DNA from 2 places in the Gracilibacillus sp. Marseille-QA3620 genome. Region 1 is predicted to be linked to the other one. Evidence: predicted binding sites of a transcription regulator. Region 1 holds the regulator's gene; the other holds the start of a gene.
What was found. Region 1 encodes Rex, which represses fermentation and respiration genes when NADH is low (regulators of the CRP and FNR family bind a similar motif). Its sites were predicted from a motif close to TTGTGAAATATTTCACAA; they were not measured.
Positions count from the first base shown of each region.

Region 2: a site for Rex is predicted at 2,602-2,619, ahead of pflB (formate C-acetyltransferase). Genes of this name have one in related genera too.

Region 1 is NZ_CM143102.1:252,679-260,231, reverse strand. It holds gene ACY8DX_RS01465 (amidohydrolase family protein) at 184-456, opposite strand; gene groL (chaperonin GroEL) at 643-2,274, opposite strand; gene groES (co-chaperone GroES) at 2,335-2,619, opposite strand; gene ACY8DX_RS01450 (CPBP family intramembrane glutamic endopeptidase) at 2,945-3,667, shown strand; gene ACY8DX_RS01445 (YdiK family protein) at 3,664-3,882, shown strand; gene ACY8DX_RS01440 (redox-sensing transcriptional repressor Rex) at 3,901-4,590, opposite strand; gene moaC (cyclic pyranopterin monophosphate synthase MoaC) at 4,613-5,125, opposite strand; gene ACY8DX_RS01430 (ABC-F family ATP-binding cassette domain-containing protein) at 5,269-7,188, shown strand; gene tsaD (tRNA (adenosine(37)-N6)-threonylcarbamoyltransferase complex transferase subunit TsaD) at 7,429-7,553, opposite strand, start outside.
Region 2 is NZ_CM143102.1:493,686-501,238, forward strand. It holds gene menC (o-succinylbenzoate synthase) at 1-458, opposite strand, end outside; gene ACY8DX_RS02500 (M20/M25/M40 family metallo-hydrolase) at 594-2,237, shown strand; gene ACY8DX_RS02505 (hypothetical protein) at 2,291-2,452, shown strand; gene pflB (formate C-acetyltransferase) at 2,755-5,007, shown strand; gene pflA (pyruvate formate-lyase-activating protein) at 5,118-5,873, shown strand; gene ACY8DX_RS02520 (DUF2164 domain-containing protein) at 5,941-6,189, shown strand; gene ACY8DX_RS02525 (C40 family peptidase) at 6,247-6,705, opposite strand; gene motA (flagellar motor stator protein MotA) at 7,144-7,553, shown strand, end outside.

The sequences.
Region 1 (7,553 bases):
TTTTTACTAAATAAGCAAATTTATTATTGACATAATATTTTATTTTGAGTTAAAATTAAATTTTATTATCTACAAAAACATAAAATAAATCATACTATATAACAAATAATCACATTAACAAGAGCGTATATCCCCTCGGATATACGCTCTTATTTGGAGAAACTAATCAAAGAGAGAGGACGATCATTCGATTATCTCTCTTATCCCATTGCTTAACGCCATGCTATTGAATCCGCACTGTTCCATGGCCAAAGCAAGCTCTTCTCTTAATTGCTTGATATCAAAATCGATCAATCGCTTCCCTGCGATGAAGACATCTCTTGCATTGCCGGCATTCGCAGAGTATACCAACGCTGAATAAAGGTCAAAGATAGGAAACATATTAACAGCATCTGTTTCTACTAGGATGAAATCGGCTTGTTTCCCTGCTTCAATCGAACCAATCTGCTCCCCCATCCCTAACACCTTTTGGCTTGGTGCCTGTCACTCCCCGATATTTGTCGAATACCCCTTCAAACCTAAAGAAGCATCCCGCAAGTTTTTCAACTTGTGAGATGCTTCTTTGAATGAGGTAGACAGAGGAACTTAGGCTTAAACCGCGGCGTCCTGCCGCGAGACTTTAGCCACCACGTCCTGTGGAAGTTACATCATGCCGCCCATTCCGCCCATGCCACCCATGTCAGGCATTCCGCCGCCAGCGTTTTCTTCTGGCTTGTCAGCAACAACTGCTTCAGTTGTTAAGAACATAGCTGCAACAGATGCTGCGTTTTGAAGTGCAGAACGAGTTACTTTCGTTGGGTCAACGATACCAGTTTCAATCATGTTTACCCATTGGCCGTTAGCTGCGTTGAAGCCGATGCCGATTTCTTCGCGTTTTAAACGGTCTACAACAACAGATCCTTCTAGGCCTGCATTGAATGCGATTTGGCGAACTGGTTCTTCTAGTGCACGAAGAACGATGTTTACGCCTGTTTGCGCGTCGCCTTCTAGTTCGATTTCAGCTACTTTGTTGTACACACTTACAAGTGCAGTACCACCACCAGCTACGATACCTTCTTCAACAGCGGCACGAGTGGAGTTAAGTGCGTCTTCGATACGAAGTTTGCGTTCTTTTAGTTCTGTTTCAGTAGCGGCGCCAACTTTGATAACGGCTACACCGCCAGCAAGTTTAGCAAGACGCTCTTGAAGTTTTTCTTTATCGAATTCAGAAGTTGTTTCTTCTAATTGTGAACGGATTTGGTTGATGCGAGCACCGATTTCGCTTGTTTCGCCAGCGCCTTCGACGATTGTTGTTGTTTCTTTCGTTACAACAACTTTTGCAGCGCGTCCAAGAGAATCTAGTGTCGCGGATTTAAGGTCGCGTCCTAGTTCTTCTGTGATTACTTCACCGCCAGTTAATGCAGCGATATCTTCAAGCATTGCTTTACGACGGTCGCCGAATCCTGGAGCTTTAACCGCTACAGCATTGAATGTTCCGCGAAGTTTGTTCACAACAAGTGTTGCTTGCGCTTCACCTTCAACATCTTCTGCGATCAACAATAATGGTTTGCCTTGTTGAACAACTTGCTCAAGGACAGGAAGTACTTCTTGGATGTTGGAAATTTTCTTGTCAGTGATTAAGATGTATGGATTTTCAAGGACTGCTTCCATTTTGTCAGAGTCCGTTACCATGTATGGAGAAGAATATCCGCGGTCGAATTGCATACCTTCAACAACATCTAGCTCAGTTGTGAATCCTTTAGATTCTTCGATTGTGATAACGCCGTCGTTGCCAACGCGTTCCATCGCTTCAGCAATCAATTGACCTACTTCTTCGTCAGCAGAAGAGATTGCCGCAACCTGTGCGATAGAAGCTTTGCCTTCGATTGGTTTAGAGATAGCTTGTAATTCTTCGATTGCAACAGAAACAGCTTTCTCGATTCCTTTACGTACGCCCATTGGGTTAGCGCCAGCAGTTACGTTCTTTAATCCTTCACGAATCATCGCTTGAGCAAGAACAGTCGCAGTTGTCGTACCGTCACCAGCGATTTCGTTTGTTTTGCTTGCTACTTCAGCAACAAGCTTCGCACCCATGTTTTCGAATGCATCTTCAAGCTCAATTTCTTTCGCGATTGTTACACCATCGTTTGTGATAAGCGGAGAACCGAATTTCTTCTCAAGTACAACATTGCGTCCTTTCGGTCCAAGTGTAACTTTTACTGTATCAGCTAATGCGTCAACCCCGCGAAGCATAGCGCGGCGTGCTTCTTCACTAAATTTAATGTCTTTAGCCATTCGTAAATTACCTCCTCAAAATTTTGTAGTATGATATTTTTTAACCGACATTAGCTTTGCTTATCCGATTACAGCTAAAATGTCGCTTTCACGTAAAATTAAGTATTCGTTGCCTTCGTATTTCACTTCAGTACCTGCGTATTTAGAGAAGATAATGTGGTCGCCTTCGGATACTTCCAATCCTACACGCTCCCCATTCTCAAGGACACGGCCTGTGCCTACCGCTACGATTTTGCCTTCAGATGGTTTTTCTTTGGCAGTGTCAGGTAACACGATGCCGCTTGCAGTTTTCTCCTCTTGTGCGACAAGTTCAATCACAACGCGATCTCCTAGTGGCTTTAACAAGTAAAACTACCTCCTTAAAGTTATCTCCATTTTTATTAGCACTCATTAGGTATGAGTGCTAACACAATTTATATATTAAATAAAGACTATCTGATTTGCAAGAGATATGAGCGAAAATTTTAGAAAATTTTATAAGGTCATTTTCTCCGCTTTCACTTGGGCTAGTATACCCCTTTGCAGGGCAGATTATGTTATATATAAAGGGAAAAGTTTTGCAATTGTACCTAAGGGGGAAAAACGGGTAGAATGATGGTGTAGCTTTTTCGTATTGGGCTGACATTAAGCCCGCTTGATTTGGATACTTGTCATTAAAGGAGTTTTGTCTTTGAAGAAAAATTATTGGCTGATTGTCCTTATATACGTTGCCATGCAGCTATCGAGCATTATCGGTCTACCTCTAATGGGATGGATTCTGCCGAACTTCGTGGCCGAGGATCAAGTAGCCATCTATTCAGTCGTCTATTGGATTATTATCAGCTTCTTCATTGCCCTCATCATTACGTTATTCTTCTTGAGGAATGAGCGTAATGAAATGGAACGGTGGGAGCGTATGCCGCTTGGCAGTTCTCTTGCATGGGCTGTCGGAGGAATCTTCCTTGCCTTGATTGCCCAGGCTGTTGCGGGTACGATTGAACAGCAGATTTTCAACATTAAGGGAGAATCTGAGAACACAAAGAATATCCTCGCCTTAATCGAGATGTTTCCAGTTGTAATTCTAATTACTTCTGTCATTGGACCCATTTTGGAGGAAATCGTGTTCCGGAAGATTCTATTCGGGGCACTATTATATAAGCGGTTTGGGTTCTTCCTTAGCGCTTTAATCAGCTCAGTTATCTTTTCACTTGCACACGGCGAGCCTGAGCATACCTTGCTTTATTCAGCGATGGGCTTCACATTCGCCTATCTCTATGTCAAAACAGGCAGAATTATTGTGCCAATCATTGCGCACGTTAGCATGAATACACTTGTTGTCCTCCTTTCCACCTATTCAGGTGATTTAATCAAAGAGATGGAGAAGGCACAAAGTTTTATCGGAGGTTTATTATGAGACGATCACCGTTGTATATGGCAACGATTTATTTCATCCTGGGGGCTGTGTTTATCTTTTTCGCAGTCCAAAATGTAACAAGGAGCGGCTGGGATTTCTTTACTTACTTCCTGGTCATCCTGGCAACGCTTGATATTGGATCCGGTATTCGCTTTATCGGTATCCACCGCAAGATCAAGCAAATGAAAAACGAACAGCAGCCAAAGAGCAAATAAAGCAGAAAATCTCGAAGTTTATTCTTCGAGATTTTCTGCTTTTTCGTCTTCTTTTATTTCTTCGTTTCCACCAGAAGGATAATGCTTTAAGAAATAAACAAGCGATTGAAGCTCTACAGCCAGGTCAATATGATGGACCCGAATGGAATCTGGTACACTTAAACGTGCTGGCGTAAAGTTCAGTATGGCTTTCACATTTGCTGCCACAAGCCTGTCCGTAATAGGTTGAGCCGCTTGGGCTGGTACCGTTAAAATAGCCACCTTGATATTTGAGTTTGCGAGCTTGCTCTCAAGTGCATCCATATCAAAGATTGGCACGTCCCCGATGAAGGTTCCCACCTTCTCAGGCGATACATCAAAGGCAATTTCAATCTTCGTATTATTATTCTTCATGAAATTATAGTTCAAGAAAGCAGTCCCCAGGTTCCCGACACCAATCAGGGCCACTTGAGTGAGCTCATCCTGGTCTAGTGTCTTACGGAAGAAGGACAGCAAGTAATTGACATTATAGCCGTAGCCTTTCTTTCCTAGCGCTCCGAAATAGGAGAAATCTCTCCTGATTGTCGCGGAATCGACTTTGACGGCCTCACTCAGCTCTGCTGAGGACACCCTCAGCTTCCCGGAGGCATGTAAGTTCTGTATAAATCGGTAGTACAGCGGCAGCCGCTTCGCTGTCGCTTGTGGTATTTTTGTATTCTCCTGCAACATTTCTTTCCCTTCTCCCTTACTATTAGAGTCCCCTATGCTTATTCTCGTCCAATTGTTTTTGGAAATCCGGACTGGATACTCCGCCTGTCTTCTTAACTAGATATGTTTCTCCGATAACCATGCCCTTATCAATGGCCTTGCACATGTCATAAACGGTCAGCGCAGTAACCGAGGCCGCTGTTAGGGCTTCCATTTCTACACCTGTGCTTCCCTTCGTCTTCACAGACACCTGGATGCGCAGACGCCTCTGTTCTTGTTCAGCTTCCCAAAAGAAACGGATGTCTATTCCTTTGAGGGAAATCGGATGGCACATAGGAATTATATCAGATGTTTTCTTCGCTGCCATAATGCCAGCCACTTGGGCCACAGCTAAGACGTCACCCTTTTCCATTTCACCGGAACTGATTTTCTCATAAATCTCTTCCTTAACTAAAATGCTTGATTCCGCTATCGCGATGCGGGTTGTCTCAGGCTTATGCGCAATATCAACCATCTTCGCTCTTCCCTGCTCATTGAAATGAGTGAATTCACTCATCGCCATTCCCCCTCTACCTTTATCTTATAATATATTTCAATTTCGTGGTAACGTTTGTGTAAATATTCACATATGTCCTATTCAGTTGCGGTTCCCAGACTCCGTAAGATACACTAAGGCTAGTACTTCTTGAGGTGAGAATCATGATAATTTTACAAGTTAACAATGTATCCAAATATTATGGTGCAGAAGCAATTTTGTCCAGTATTAAGCTTGAAGTGCAATCGAAAGACCGAATTGCTCTCGTTGGCCGCAATGGCGCTGGGAAATCCACCCTCCTGAAGATTATCGCTGGTCAGCTTTCGCATGATGGCGGCAATATCTTCATGCCAAAGGGAACTACAATCGGCTATCTTGCCCAGCATACAGGCTTGAATTCTGACCTATCCATCTGGGATGAGATGTTGACGGTGTTCGCCAATCTGCAAAAGCAGGAGGAAGACTTGCGCGCCTTGGAGAAATCCATGTCTGACCCTGATATCTATCATGACAGCACCCGTTATGAGCGAATATTGAAGGATTATGATCATTTGCAGGAGCAATTCAAGAATGCCGGAGGCTATCAGATGGAAAATGATATCCGCTCCGTCCTGCATGGTCTTAATTTTGCCGATTACGATTATGCTACACCTGTCAGCTCATTGAGCGGCGGACAGAAGACACGGCTTGCCCTTGGGAAACTATTGCTGACGAAGCCTGATTTATTGATTCTCGATGAGCCGACTAACCATCTTGATATCGATACGCTATCCTGGCTTGAGGGATATTTGCAATCCTATCCTGGCGCTATCTTAATTGTCTCCCATGATCGCTACTTCCTCGATAAGGTCGTCAATCAGGTCATGGAGCTTTCACGTACGTCCATCAGTAAATATACAGGCAATTATAGCAAATACCTTGTCCAAAAAGCAGAGGAATATGAGCGCAACCAGAAGCTGTTTGAAAAGCAGCAGGATGAGATTGCCAAGCTAAGGGATTTCGTGCAGCGAAATATCGCACGTGCGTCCACAACCAAGAGGGCACAGAGCCGTCAGAAGCAGCTTGAGCGCATGGAATTGCTTGACCGCCCTCAAGGTGACGAAAAGTCTGCTAACTTCTCCTTCCAAATAGAGAAGCAAAGCGGAAACGAGGTATTACAGGCAAACGATATCGCTATTGGCTATGAAGAGCCTGTAGCTAAATCGATTAATTTCCGCATCACACGCGGTGAAAGCATTGCCCTCATCGGTCCGAATGGAATCGGAAAATCAACCCTTCTTAAGACCATCACGGACAAGCTCCCTGCCATCAGCGGCGAGTTCCAATTCGGCGCTAATGTCACGGTCGGCTACTATGACCAGGAACAGGCGAATCTTTCATCCAATAAGACTGTGCTCAATGAGCTGTGGGATGACTACCCGATGAGCCAGGAAAAGGATATTCGCTCCATCCTCGGCAACTTCCTCTTCAGCGGCGATGATGTAATGAAGACCGTCTCCACCCTGAGCGGCGGTGAGAAGGCAAGGCTTGCCCTCTCAAAACTGATGATGCAAAAGGCCAATCTGCTTATCCTCGATGAGCCGACAAACCATTTGGACCTCGACAGCAAGCTCGTCTTAGAAAATGCTCTTGTCGACTATCCCGGCACCCTTTTATTCGTTTCCCATGACCGCTACTTCATCAACCGAATTGCTGACAAAGTCATTGAGATGGGGCCAGCTGGCACGGTTGAATATCTTGGGGATTACGACTATTACGTCGAGAAAAAGCGGGAGCTTGCTGAACTGGCAGAGCTTGAGAATAAACCTGCGGTGCAAGCCAATCAACAGACTGTGGAAAAGTCCTCCTATCAAGAGGATAAAGAATTAAAAAAGCAAAACCGAAAGCGGCAGCGCCGCATTGAAGAAATTGAAGCAGCAATCGAAACACTCGAGGAAAAAATCGCTGAATATAATGAGCAGCTTTGTGACCCTGAGGTTTATCAGGATCACGAAAAAACATTAGAAATCCAAGGACAGCTCACAACGACGGAAACAACCATGGAAGAATTAATGGAGGAATGGACCATTCTCCAAGACTCCTAAAACGGGCCTGTCCATGGCCCGTTTTTTATCAACATATTTACCCACAGACAGTTCATAACTATATCAGGTATTCAACCTATTTTTCCACATTATCCACAGATATCGAAAGTATTATCCACAGAAAATGTGCATAACTCATAGTTATCCACAATCATTTTAGAACTTTCTGCATTTTTTGACCACTAATACTTAGGGATAAAGAAAGAGCCGCTGATTTAGCAGCGGCTCTTCTTTTGTGTATTATTCTAAATCTAACCCTGGATTTGCATTTAAATCCATACCAGCACGTCTGCCTTGCTCATAGGCAATGCTTCCGGCTGCCCCAATCATGACCGCATTATCTGTACATAAATATAATGGCGGGA
Region 2 (7,553 bases), 240 kb from region 1:
GCCTCGTCAATAGTACTGAAAAGCTCCTCATCTGTTTCCTTCAAGCCGATACTAATACCTGCTTCAATTCGTTTCTTCTCTCCGCCTAAAGCCTTTGCCAGTGAAAGGCCGTTCTTCTTCGCATAAAGATCCCAGACAGCTCCTTCCAAAGCGCTTTTCGCCATTGGGTTTCGCCGTACAGGAGCGAAGAGGGCGGTTAGATCATCCGGGTGGCGGATTGGCTTATTCATTACGGAGGGGATGAGTACATCCTTTAATAGGTGCGCACATGTATAAATGGTTTCTTCCGTGTACCAAGGATGTTCGAAGGCAACACATTCTCCCCATCCTGTTAGTCCATCCTCCAGAACGGCTTCAATGATAATAAAGCGCCGATCTTTCACAGTACTGAAGCTATTGGTGAATGGGTTCTTTAGCTTCATCTGTATATGATGAAGATTTATTTCTTTTATTCGCATTTGCTAACACCCCTTAATCTCCTTCAAGTATCCCAAATCCACCTTTGCTTTCGCAACAAATAGAATGAACGGAATATTCTAACTTTAACTGGTATAATGGAAAGAAATGAGTGAGATTTTGAAGTGGGGGTCGCTATGAGTATAGGGCATTGGAATACAAAAGAAGGTATTTTAGACATATTGCTCCGATTGGTGAGAGTTCCAAGTGTGACAGGTACAAGGGGAGAGCTTCGGATGGAGGAGGAGATTGTCTCTATCCTAATGGAATTGCCATATTATCAGCAGCATCCCGAGTATATTTTCAAAAAGGCAATTAAGCATGATGTGCTTGAGCGGAAGGCTGTTGCCTGTTTGTATAAAGGAAATAATGAAGCTAATCGTACGATCATTCTATTAAGCCATTATGACGTGGTTGGGGTAGAGGACTTTGGGCGGCTTACATCATTGGCCTTTTCACCAATTGATTATACAAGAGCATTGGAGCGGGAGGAGCTGCCAGAGGATGCCAAGGAGGATCTCCAGTCAGGTGAATGGATCTTCGGCAGGGGCATCATGGATATGAAAGCCGGACTAGCTGCGCAGATGGCTTTAATATCAGAAGTTTGTCAGAAAGAGGATCTTGGATACAATCTTTTGCTATTGGCAACCCCGGATGAAGAACGTTATTCAGCAGGAATGTTTGCTGGGGTCGAATTATTGGATGAGATTCGCTCGAAATATGGATTGAATTATGAACTGACGATTTGTTCAGAGCCGAGCTTTGGAGCGTATCCTGGTGATCGGTCAAAGTATTTCTATACCGGCTCGGTTGGAAAAATGCTTCCGCTTATCTATTGTATAGGGACGGAAACGCATGTAGGGGAGCCGTTAGAAGGACTGAATGCTGCATGGATGGCGAGTGTGTATGCTGAGAGAACCGAGCTTGCGACAGTCTTTCTTGAACAGGCACAAGGGGAACGGAATCCTCTGCCAACGACTCTAAAGCTGACAGACTTGAAGGAATCCTATGATGTCCAAACACCGACGAGTTCCTATATCCTGCTAAATATCTTGACACTCCTTCAAACCCCGGAGGAAGTGATGGGCAAGCTGAAGAAAATCGGTCAGGACAGCAGTGAGTACATTGGAGAACGATTGGAGAAAACGTATCAAGCATTGGGCTATGAAGATGGAGTCAGTGCACGCAAGATTGTTAAACCACAGGTGTATACGTATTGGGAGTTATATGAAAAGGGGCTAAAGGAGCATGGAAGTGCATTCCGTCAGGCCATTGAAGAGCATGTGAAGAAGCTTGAACAGGATTTAGGAGCCAATATGGGGAAATTGACAGCGGCCATTGCAGGAGTGATTTCTTCCTATTTTAAGTCGTTGGCACCCTTCTACTTAATTATGCTTTCACCTCCTTATTATCCTCATGTGTACTTAAAGGATGGAGAAAGGGATGAGCGTGCTAGAGCAGTAGTTGCTGGCTGCATCGATAAGGCGAAGAAGGATTATAATGAAGAGATTGGAATCATATCTTATTTCCCTGGCCTATCTGATGTAAGTTATTTCCGTCTCCGCGACAGAGATAAGGTTGCTAAGGTGCTGGAGAAGGAGATGCCTTTATATGGTGAGGGTTATGATATACCGCTTGAATTAATTGCCGGTCTTGATGTGCCGACAGTGAATATTGGTCCATATGGCAAGGATGCTCATAAGCGGACAGAGCGATTGCATATTCCATTTTCTACGGAAGTATTGCCAGCTCTTCTCAAACATGCGGTGTACACGTATTAATCATATTTCCTCCTTGATGTGGCACACTAGGAAGCAAAAGGAGGGATGAGATCATGAGCAGAGGCGTCGGCTTTAATCATAAGAAAAAGGGCCATCCAGGCGAGTTTCCGCATGATGCGGAAACAGGCGGTAATCATGAGATTCATGAAACAGAGGAAGAGTACATTGTAACAAAGGAAGCATTTAAGAACCGAGTCAAAGAAAAAGAAAGCTGAAGAAAATGAAAAGGCTGCCATCTGATTGGTAGCCTTTTATAGTACAGTTCTGTTTTTTCGACATTTTTTTATGTAACAGTTTGGCGAAAAATAGCGATTTTAAAAATGGTAAAAATTAATAAACTTCCAAAACCCTTGATATATAAGGAATGTTAACATTTTCACAAGATGTTCAAAAAAATGTTGTTCACAAAATCACATTTTGGGTGTATCATTTGATTATAGATAACTGTTATACAAAAAATAATCATTAACTCAATCATTTGACGCATAAAAAAATGCAGGATAATGGAGGTTTCAAAATGGAACAAGTATTAACGAAAGTACAAGATGCATGGAGAGGATTTGCTGGCGGAGACTGGCAGAAAGAAGTTAACACACGTGACTTCATCATGAAAAACATCACTCCATACACTGGAAATGACGAATTCTTAGCAGGTCCAACAGAAGCAACTAACCAACTATGGGCACAAGTAATGGATCTTACAAAACAAGAACGCGAAGCAGGCGGCGTGCTTGATCTCGATTCTAAAGTAGTATCTACTATTACTTCCCACGGTCCAGGATACTTAAATAAAGAGCTTGAAACGATTGTTGGTTTCCAAACTGACAAACCATTCAAACGCTCACTTCAACCATTCGGCGGAATCCGCATGGCAGTAAATGCTGCTGAATCTTACGGTTTCACAGTTGATGAAGAAGTACAAAAAATCTTTACTGACTACCGCAAAACACATAACCAAGGCGTATTCGATGCTTACACAGACGAAATGAAGCTTGCTCGTAAAGCTGGTATCATCACTGGTCTTCCAGATGCTTACGGACGTGGACGCATCATCGGTGACTACCGTCGTGTAGCTCTATATGGTGTAGACTTCTTGATCTCTGAGCGTAAAACAGAATTGAAAAACTTTGGTGCGAGAACAATGTCTGAGGACGTTATTCGCCAACGTGAAGAATTGAGCGAACAAATTCGCGCATTAAACGAATTAAAACAATTAGCTGAAATCTACGGCTTCGATATCTCTAAACCAGCTACAAATGCGAAAGAAGCTGTTCAATGGTTATACTTCGGTTACCTTGCAGCAATCAAGGAGCAAAATGGTGCGGCAATGTCTCTAGGACGTACATCTTCATTCCTAGATATCTACATTGAGCGTGACCTTCGTGAAGGCACATTAACAGAAGTTGAAGCACAAGAAATCGTTGACCACTTCATCATGAAGCTGCGTCTTGTGAAATTTGCTCGTACTCCTGATTACAACCAATTGTTCAGCGGTGACCCAACATGGGTAACAGAATCAATCGGTGGTATGGCATTAGACGGCAGAACACTTGTTACAAAGAACTCCTTCCGTTTCTTGCACACATTATCTAACCTTGGACCAGCTCCAGAGCCAAACTTGACTGTATTATGGTCTACTAAGCTTCCTGAAGGATTCAAGAAGTTCTGTGCTAAAATGTCTATCGAAACTAGTGCAATTCAGTACGAAAACGATGACATCATGATCAAAGAATATGGTGATGACTACGGTATCGCATGCTGCGTATCTGCTATGCGTATCGGTAAACAAATGCAATTCTTCGGCGCTCGTGCGAACCTAGCGAAAGCATTGCTTTACGCTATCAACGGCGGTGTCGATGAAAAACTTAAAATTCAAGTAGCTCCTAACTTCGCACCAATCACATCTGATGTGCTTGATTTCGATGAAGTAATGGAGAAATTCGATAGCATGATGGAATGGCTTGCAGAGCTTTACATCAACACATTGAATGTTATTCACTACATGCATGATAAATACAGCTACGAGCGCATTGAAATGGCTCTTCACGATGTTGAGATCCTTCGCACAATGGCGGCTGGTATCGCTGGATTGTCTGTAGCGGCTGACTCCTTAAGTGCCATCAAATATGGTAAAGTAGAAGTAATCCGTGACGAAAACGGCCTTGCAGTTGATTTCAAAACAACTGGCGATTTCCCTAAATACGGAAACAACGATGATCGCGTAGACAGCATGGCAGTAGATCTTGTTAAACGCTTCATGATCAAATTGAAAAAACATAAAACTTACCGTAACTCTGTTCACACACAATCTGTTCTTACAATTACTTCCAACGTAGTGTATGGTAAGAAAACAGGTAACACACCAGATGGACGTCGCGCTGGCGAGCCATTCGCTCCTGGTGCAAACCCAATGCACGGACGTGATACAAAAGGTGCTCTTGCTTCCCTATCATCTGTAGCGAAGCTTCCATATGAGTACTCTTTAGATGGTATCTCTAACACATTCTCTATGGTGCCAAAAGCGCTTGGTCGTGATGAAGAACAACGTGTAGCGAACCTCGCAGCAATCCTTGACGGTTATGCAGCAAACACTGGTCACCACCTAAACATCAACGTGTTCAACCGTGATACATTGCTTGATGCGATGGAACACCCAGAAGAGTATCCACAATTGACAATCCGTGTATCCGGATATGCGGTTAACTTCATCAAGTTGACTCGTGAGCAGCAAATCGATGTTATCAACCGTACGTTCCACGAAACAATGTAATAGAATAGAAGATTACTTCTAGAACAAAACAGAGTCTCCCTGTTAAAAGGCAGGGGGACTCTCTTATAAAAACGAACTTACATTTTTTTGCAAAGAAAGGATGGGATCTCATGATATACGGGAATATTCACTCTGTTGAAACTTGCGGAACAGTAGATGGCCCAGGGATCCGATATATAGTATTTACTCAAGGCTGCTTGTTACGCTGCCAATACTGCCATAATGCTGATACATGGAAAATCGGTACTGGTAATAAAATGACACCGGATGAAATCGTGGCAGAGGCCGTTCAATATAAAGCATTTATGGATGCATCTGGCGGCGGTATTACAGTCAGCGGCGGAGAGCCGCTTTTGCAAATACCGTTTCTGATTGAATTGTTCAAGCAATGCAAGGAAAAAGGCATTCATACAACAATTGATACATCAGGCGGATGCTATGCAAACACACCTGAGTTCCATGCGCAGCTTGAAGAGTTGTTGAAATATACGGACTTGATTCTTCTCGATTTGAAGCATATTGACAGCAAACGCCATATTAAACTCACAGGCAAGCCGAATGAAAACATTCTGGAATTTGCCCGTTATCTCTCTGATAAGAAAATGCCAGTTTGGATCAGACACGTGTTAGTGCCGACCATCAATGATCAGGATGAATATTTGGAGCGTTTAGGTGACTTCATCGGTACACTAGAAAATGTTGAGAAGGTAGAAATTCTGCCTTATCACCAGCTTGGTGTCTACAAATGGGAAACCCTCGGTTATAAATATCCGCTATCTGAGATTAGCTCCCCAAGTGATGAATCTGTCGAACATGCATATCAGATGTTAACAAGAAACTTAAAGAAGCCTGTTACTCAAGGCTGATATCGAGTAAGATAGGGTAGAGGAGATGATTCCTCTACCTTTTTCTGTCAAAAAGGAGGAAAGTTTGATGCTAGTCAAATGGAATGCTGAGGAGAGAAAGCAAATCATCAGTGATATTCAATATTTTTTTCACCAGGAACGTGACGAGGAGATTGGTGAACTAGCTGCAGGAAGCATCCTTGACTTCTTTGCTGAACAAATTGGCGCACACTATTACAACGCCGGAGTCAAGGATGCAGTAAAGCAGGCAGAGGCACATGCAAGCCGATTAGAAGAGGATTTATATGCCCTGCTTAGGCAAGGGAATAAACGATAAAGAGAAAGCCCGTATCAGGACATTAATGTCTTAAGATGCGGGCTGTTTATTTTATATTTAGATTCGTTTGGCACCGATGTAGCGTTTCTTCCAATAAGAGTTGCTAAGATTGTCGACTTTGACTCCTTTTGAAGCAGCGTGAATCATCTTATTATTGCCCATATAGATAGCTACATGGGATACACCCTTGCCGGATGTATTGAAGAAGATGAGGTCGCCCTTTTTCAGTTTGGATTTAGAGATTTTCTTGCCTTTTTTGTATAGGGCTGAAGATGTTCGTGGAACAGTCTTGCCGGTAGCTTTCTTGATTGTGTATTTCACAAATCCTGAACAATCAAATCCTCTAGGAGTTGTGCCGCCCCATTTATATGGAGTACCGATATATTTCTTTCCAGTATTAATGATTTTGTTTACGTTCTTTGTTGAAAAGGCAGCGGATGCTTCAGACTGACCCGGTCCAAATGGCACAAGAATAGACGACAATAGAATCGTAGCAGCAATGATAAATTTTTTCACTAGTGACCCCCGGTTTATATATTTGGCAGCTTTGGTAAATCGTACCGCCTTTTCTCTACTTTTCTACTATAACTAAAATACTAGTTTCATGGGTTACAGCCTCATTAGAGTTGTTTGACAAGAATATTACAATAAAACACTACTATCGACATAAATGTTAAAAATAACAAATGAAAATTAGGATGAATTACTCAATTAAAATCCTTTTTACACGTTTTTAGAAGAAAAGATAAATTTACTTATGTGTCAAAAGGTAGAGGGTCGGTAATAGAGAAAAGAAGTTTAGTTATTTCCCAAAAAGATTATTCACTTTTAAATAAATGTCTTTTTACCCATTATGAATACTGATCTATATGGAGAGGGGAAATGTTGTTAAGGAATGAGAGGCAGAGCCGATATTAAGTAAGATAAAAGATTAGTAGAGAACGGGTGAAGAGAATGGATAAGGCATCATTTATTGGTATCATACTGGCAATCATTTCAGTTGGCGCAGGAATGGTTATGAAGGGAGTGGAAATGTCAGTTCTTGTAAATCCGGCTGCTATTTTAATTATATTGATAGGGACAGCCGCCGCTGTGTTTATCGCATTTCCAACAAATGAATTGTTGAAGGTACCGAAGCTAATTAAGATTATTTTTTCGCAGGAAAAGACAATCTCGTATGACGAATTAATATATACATTTTCAGAATGGGCTCAAATTGCCCGTAAGGAAGGCCTTCTTGCATTAGAGAAAATTTCTGAAACGGTGGAGGATACATTCCTGCGTAATGGTCTGAATTTGGCGGTGGAAGGGCAAAGTGCTGAATACATAAGAAATATCCTGTCTGACGAGATTGAGGCAATGGA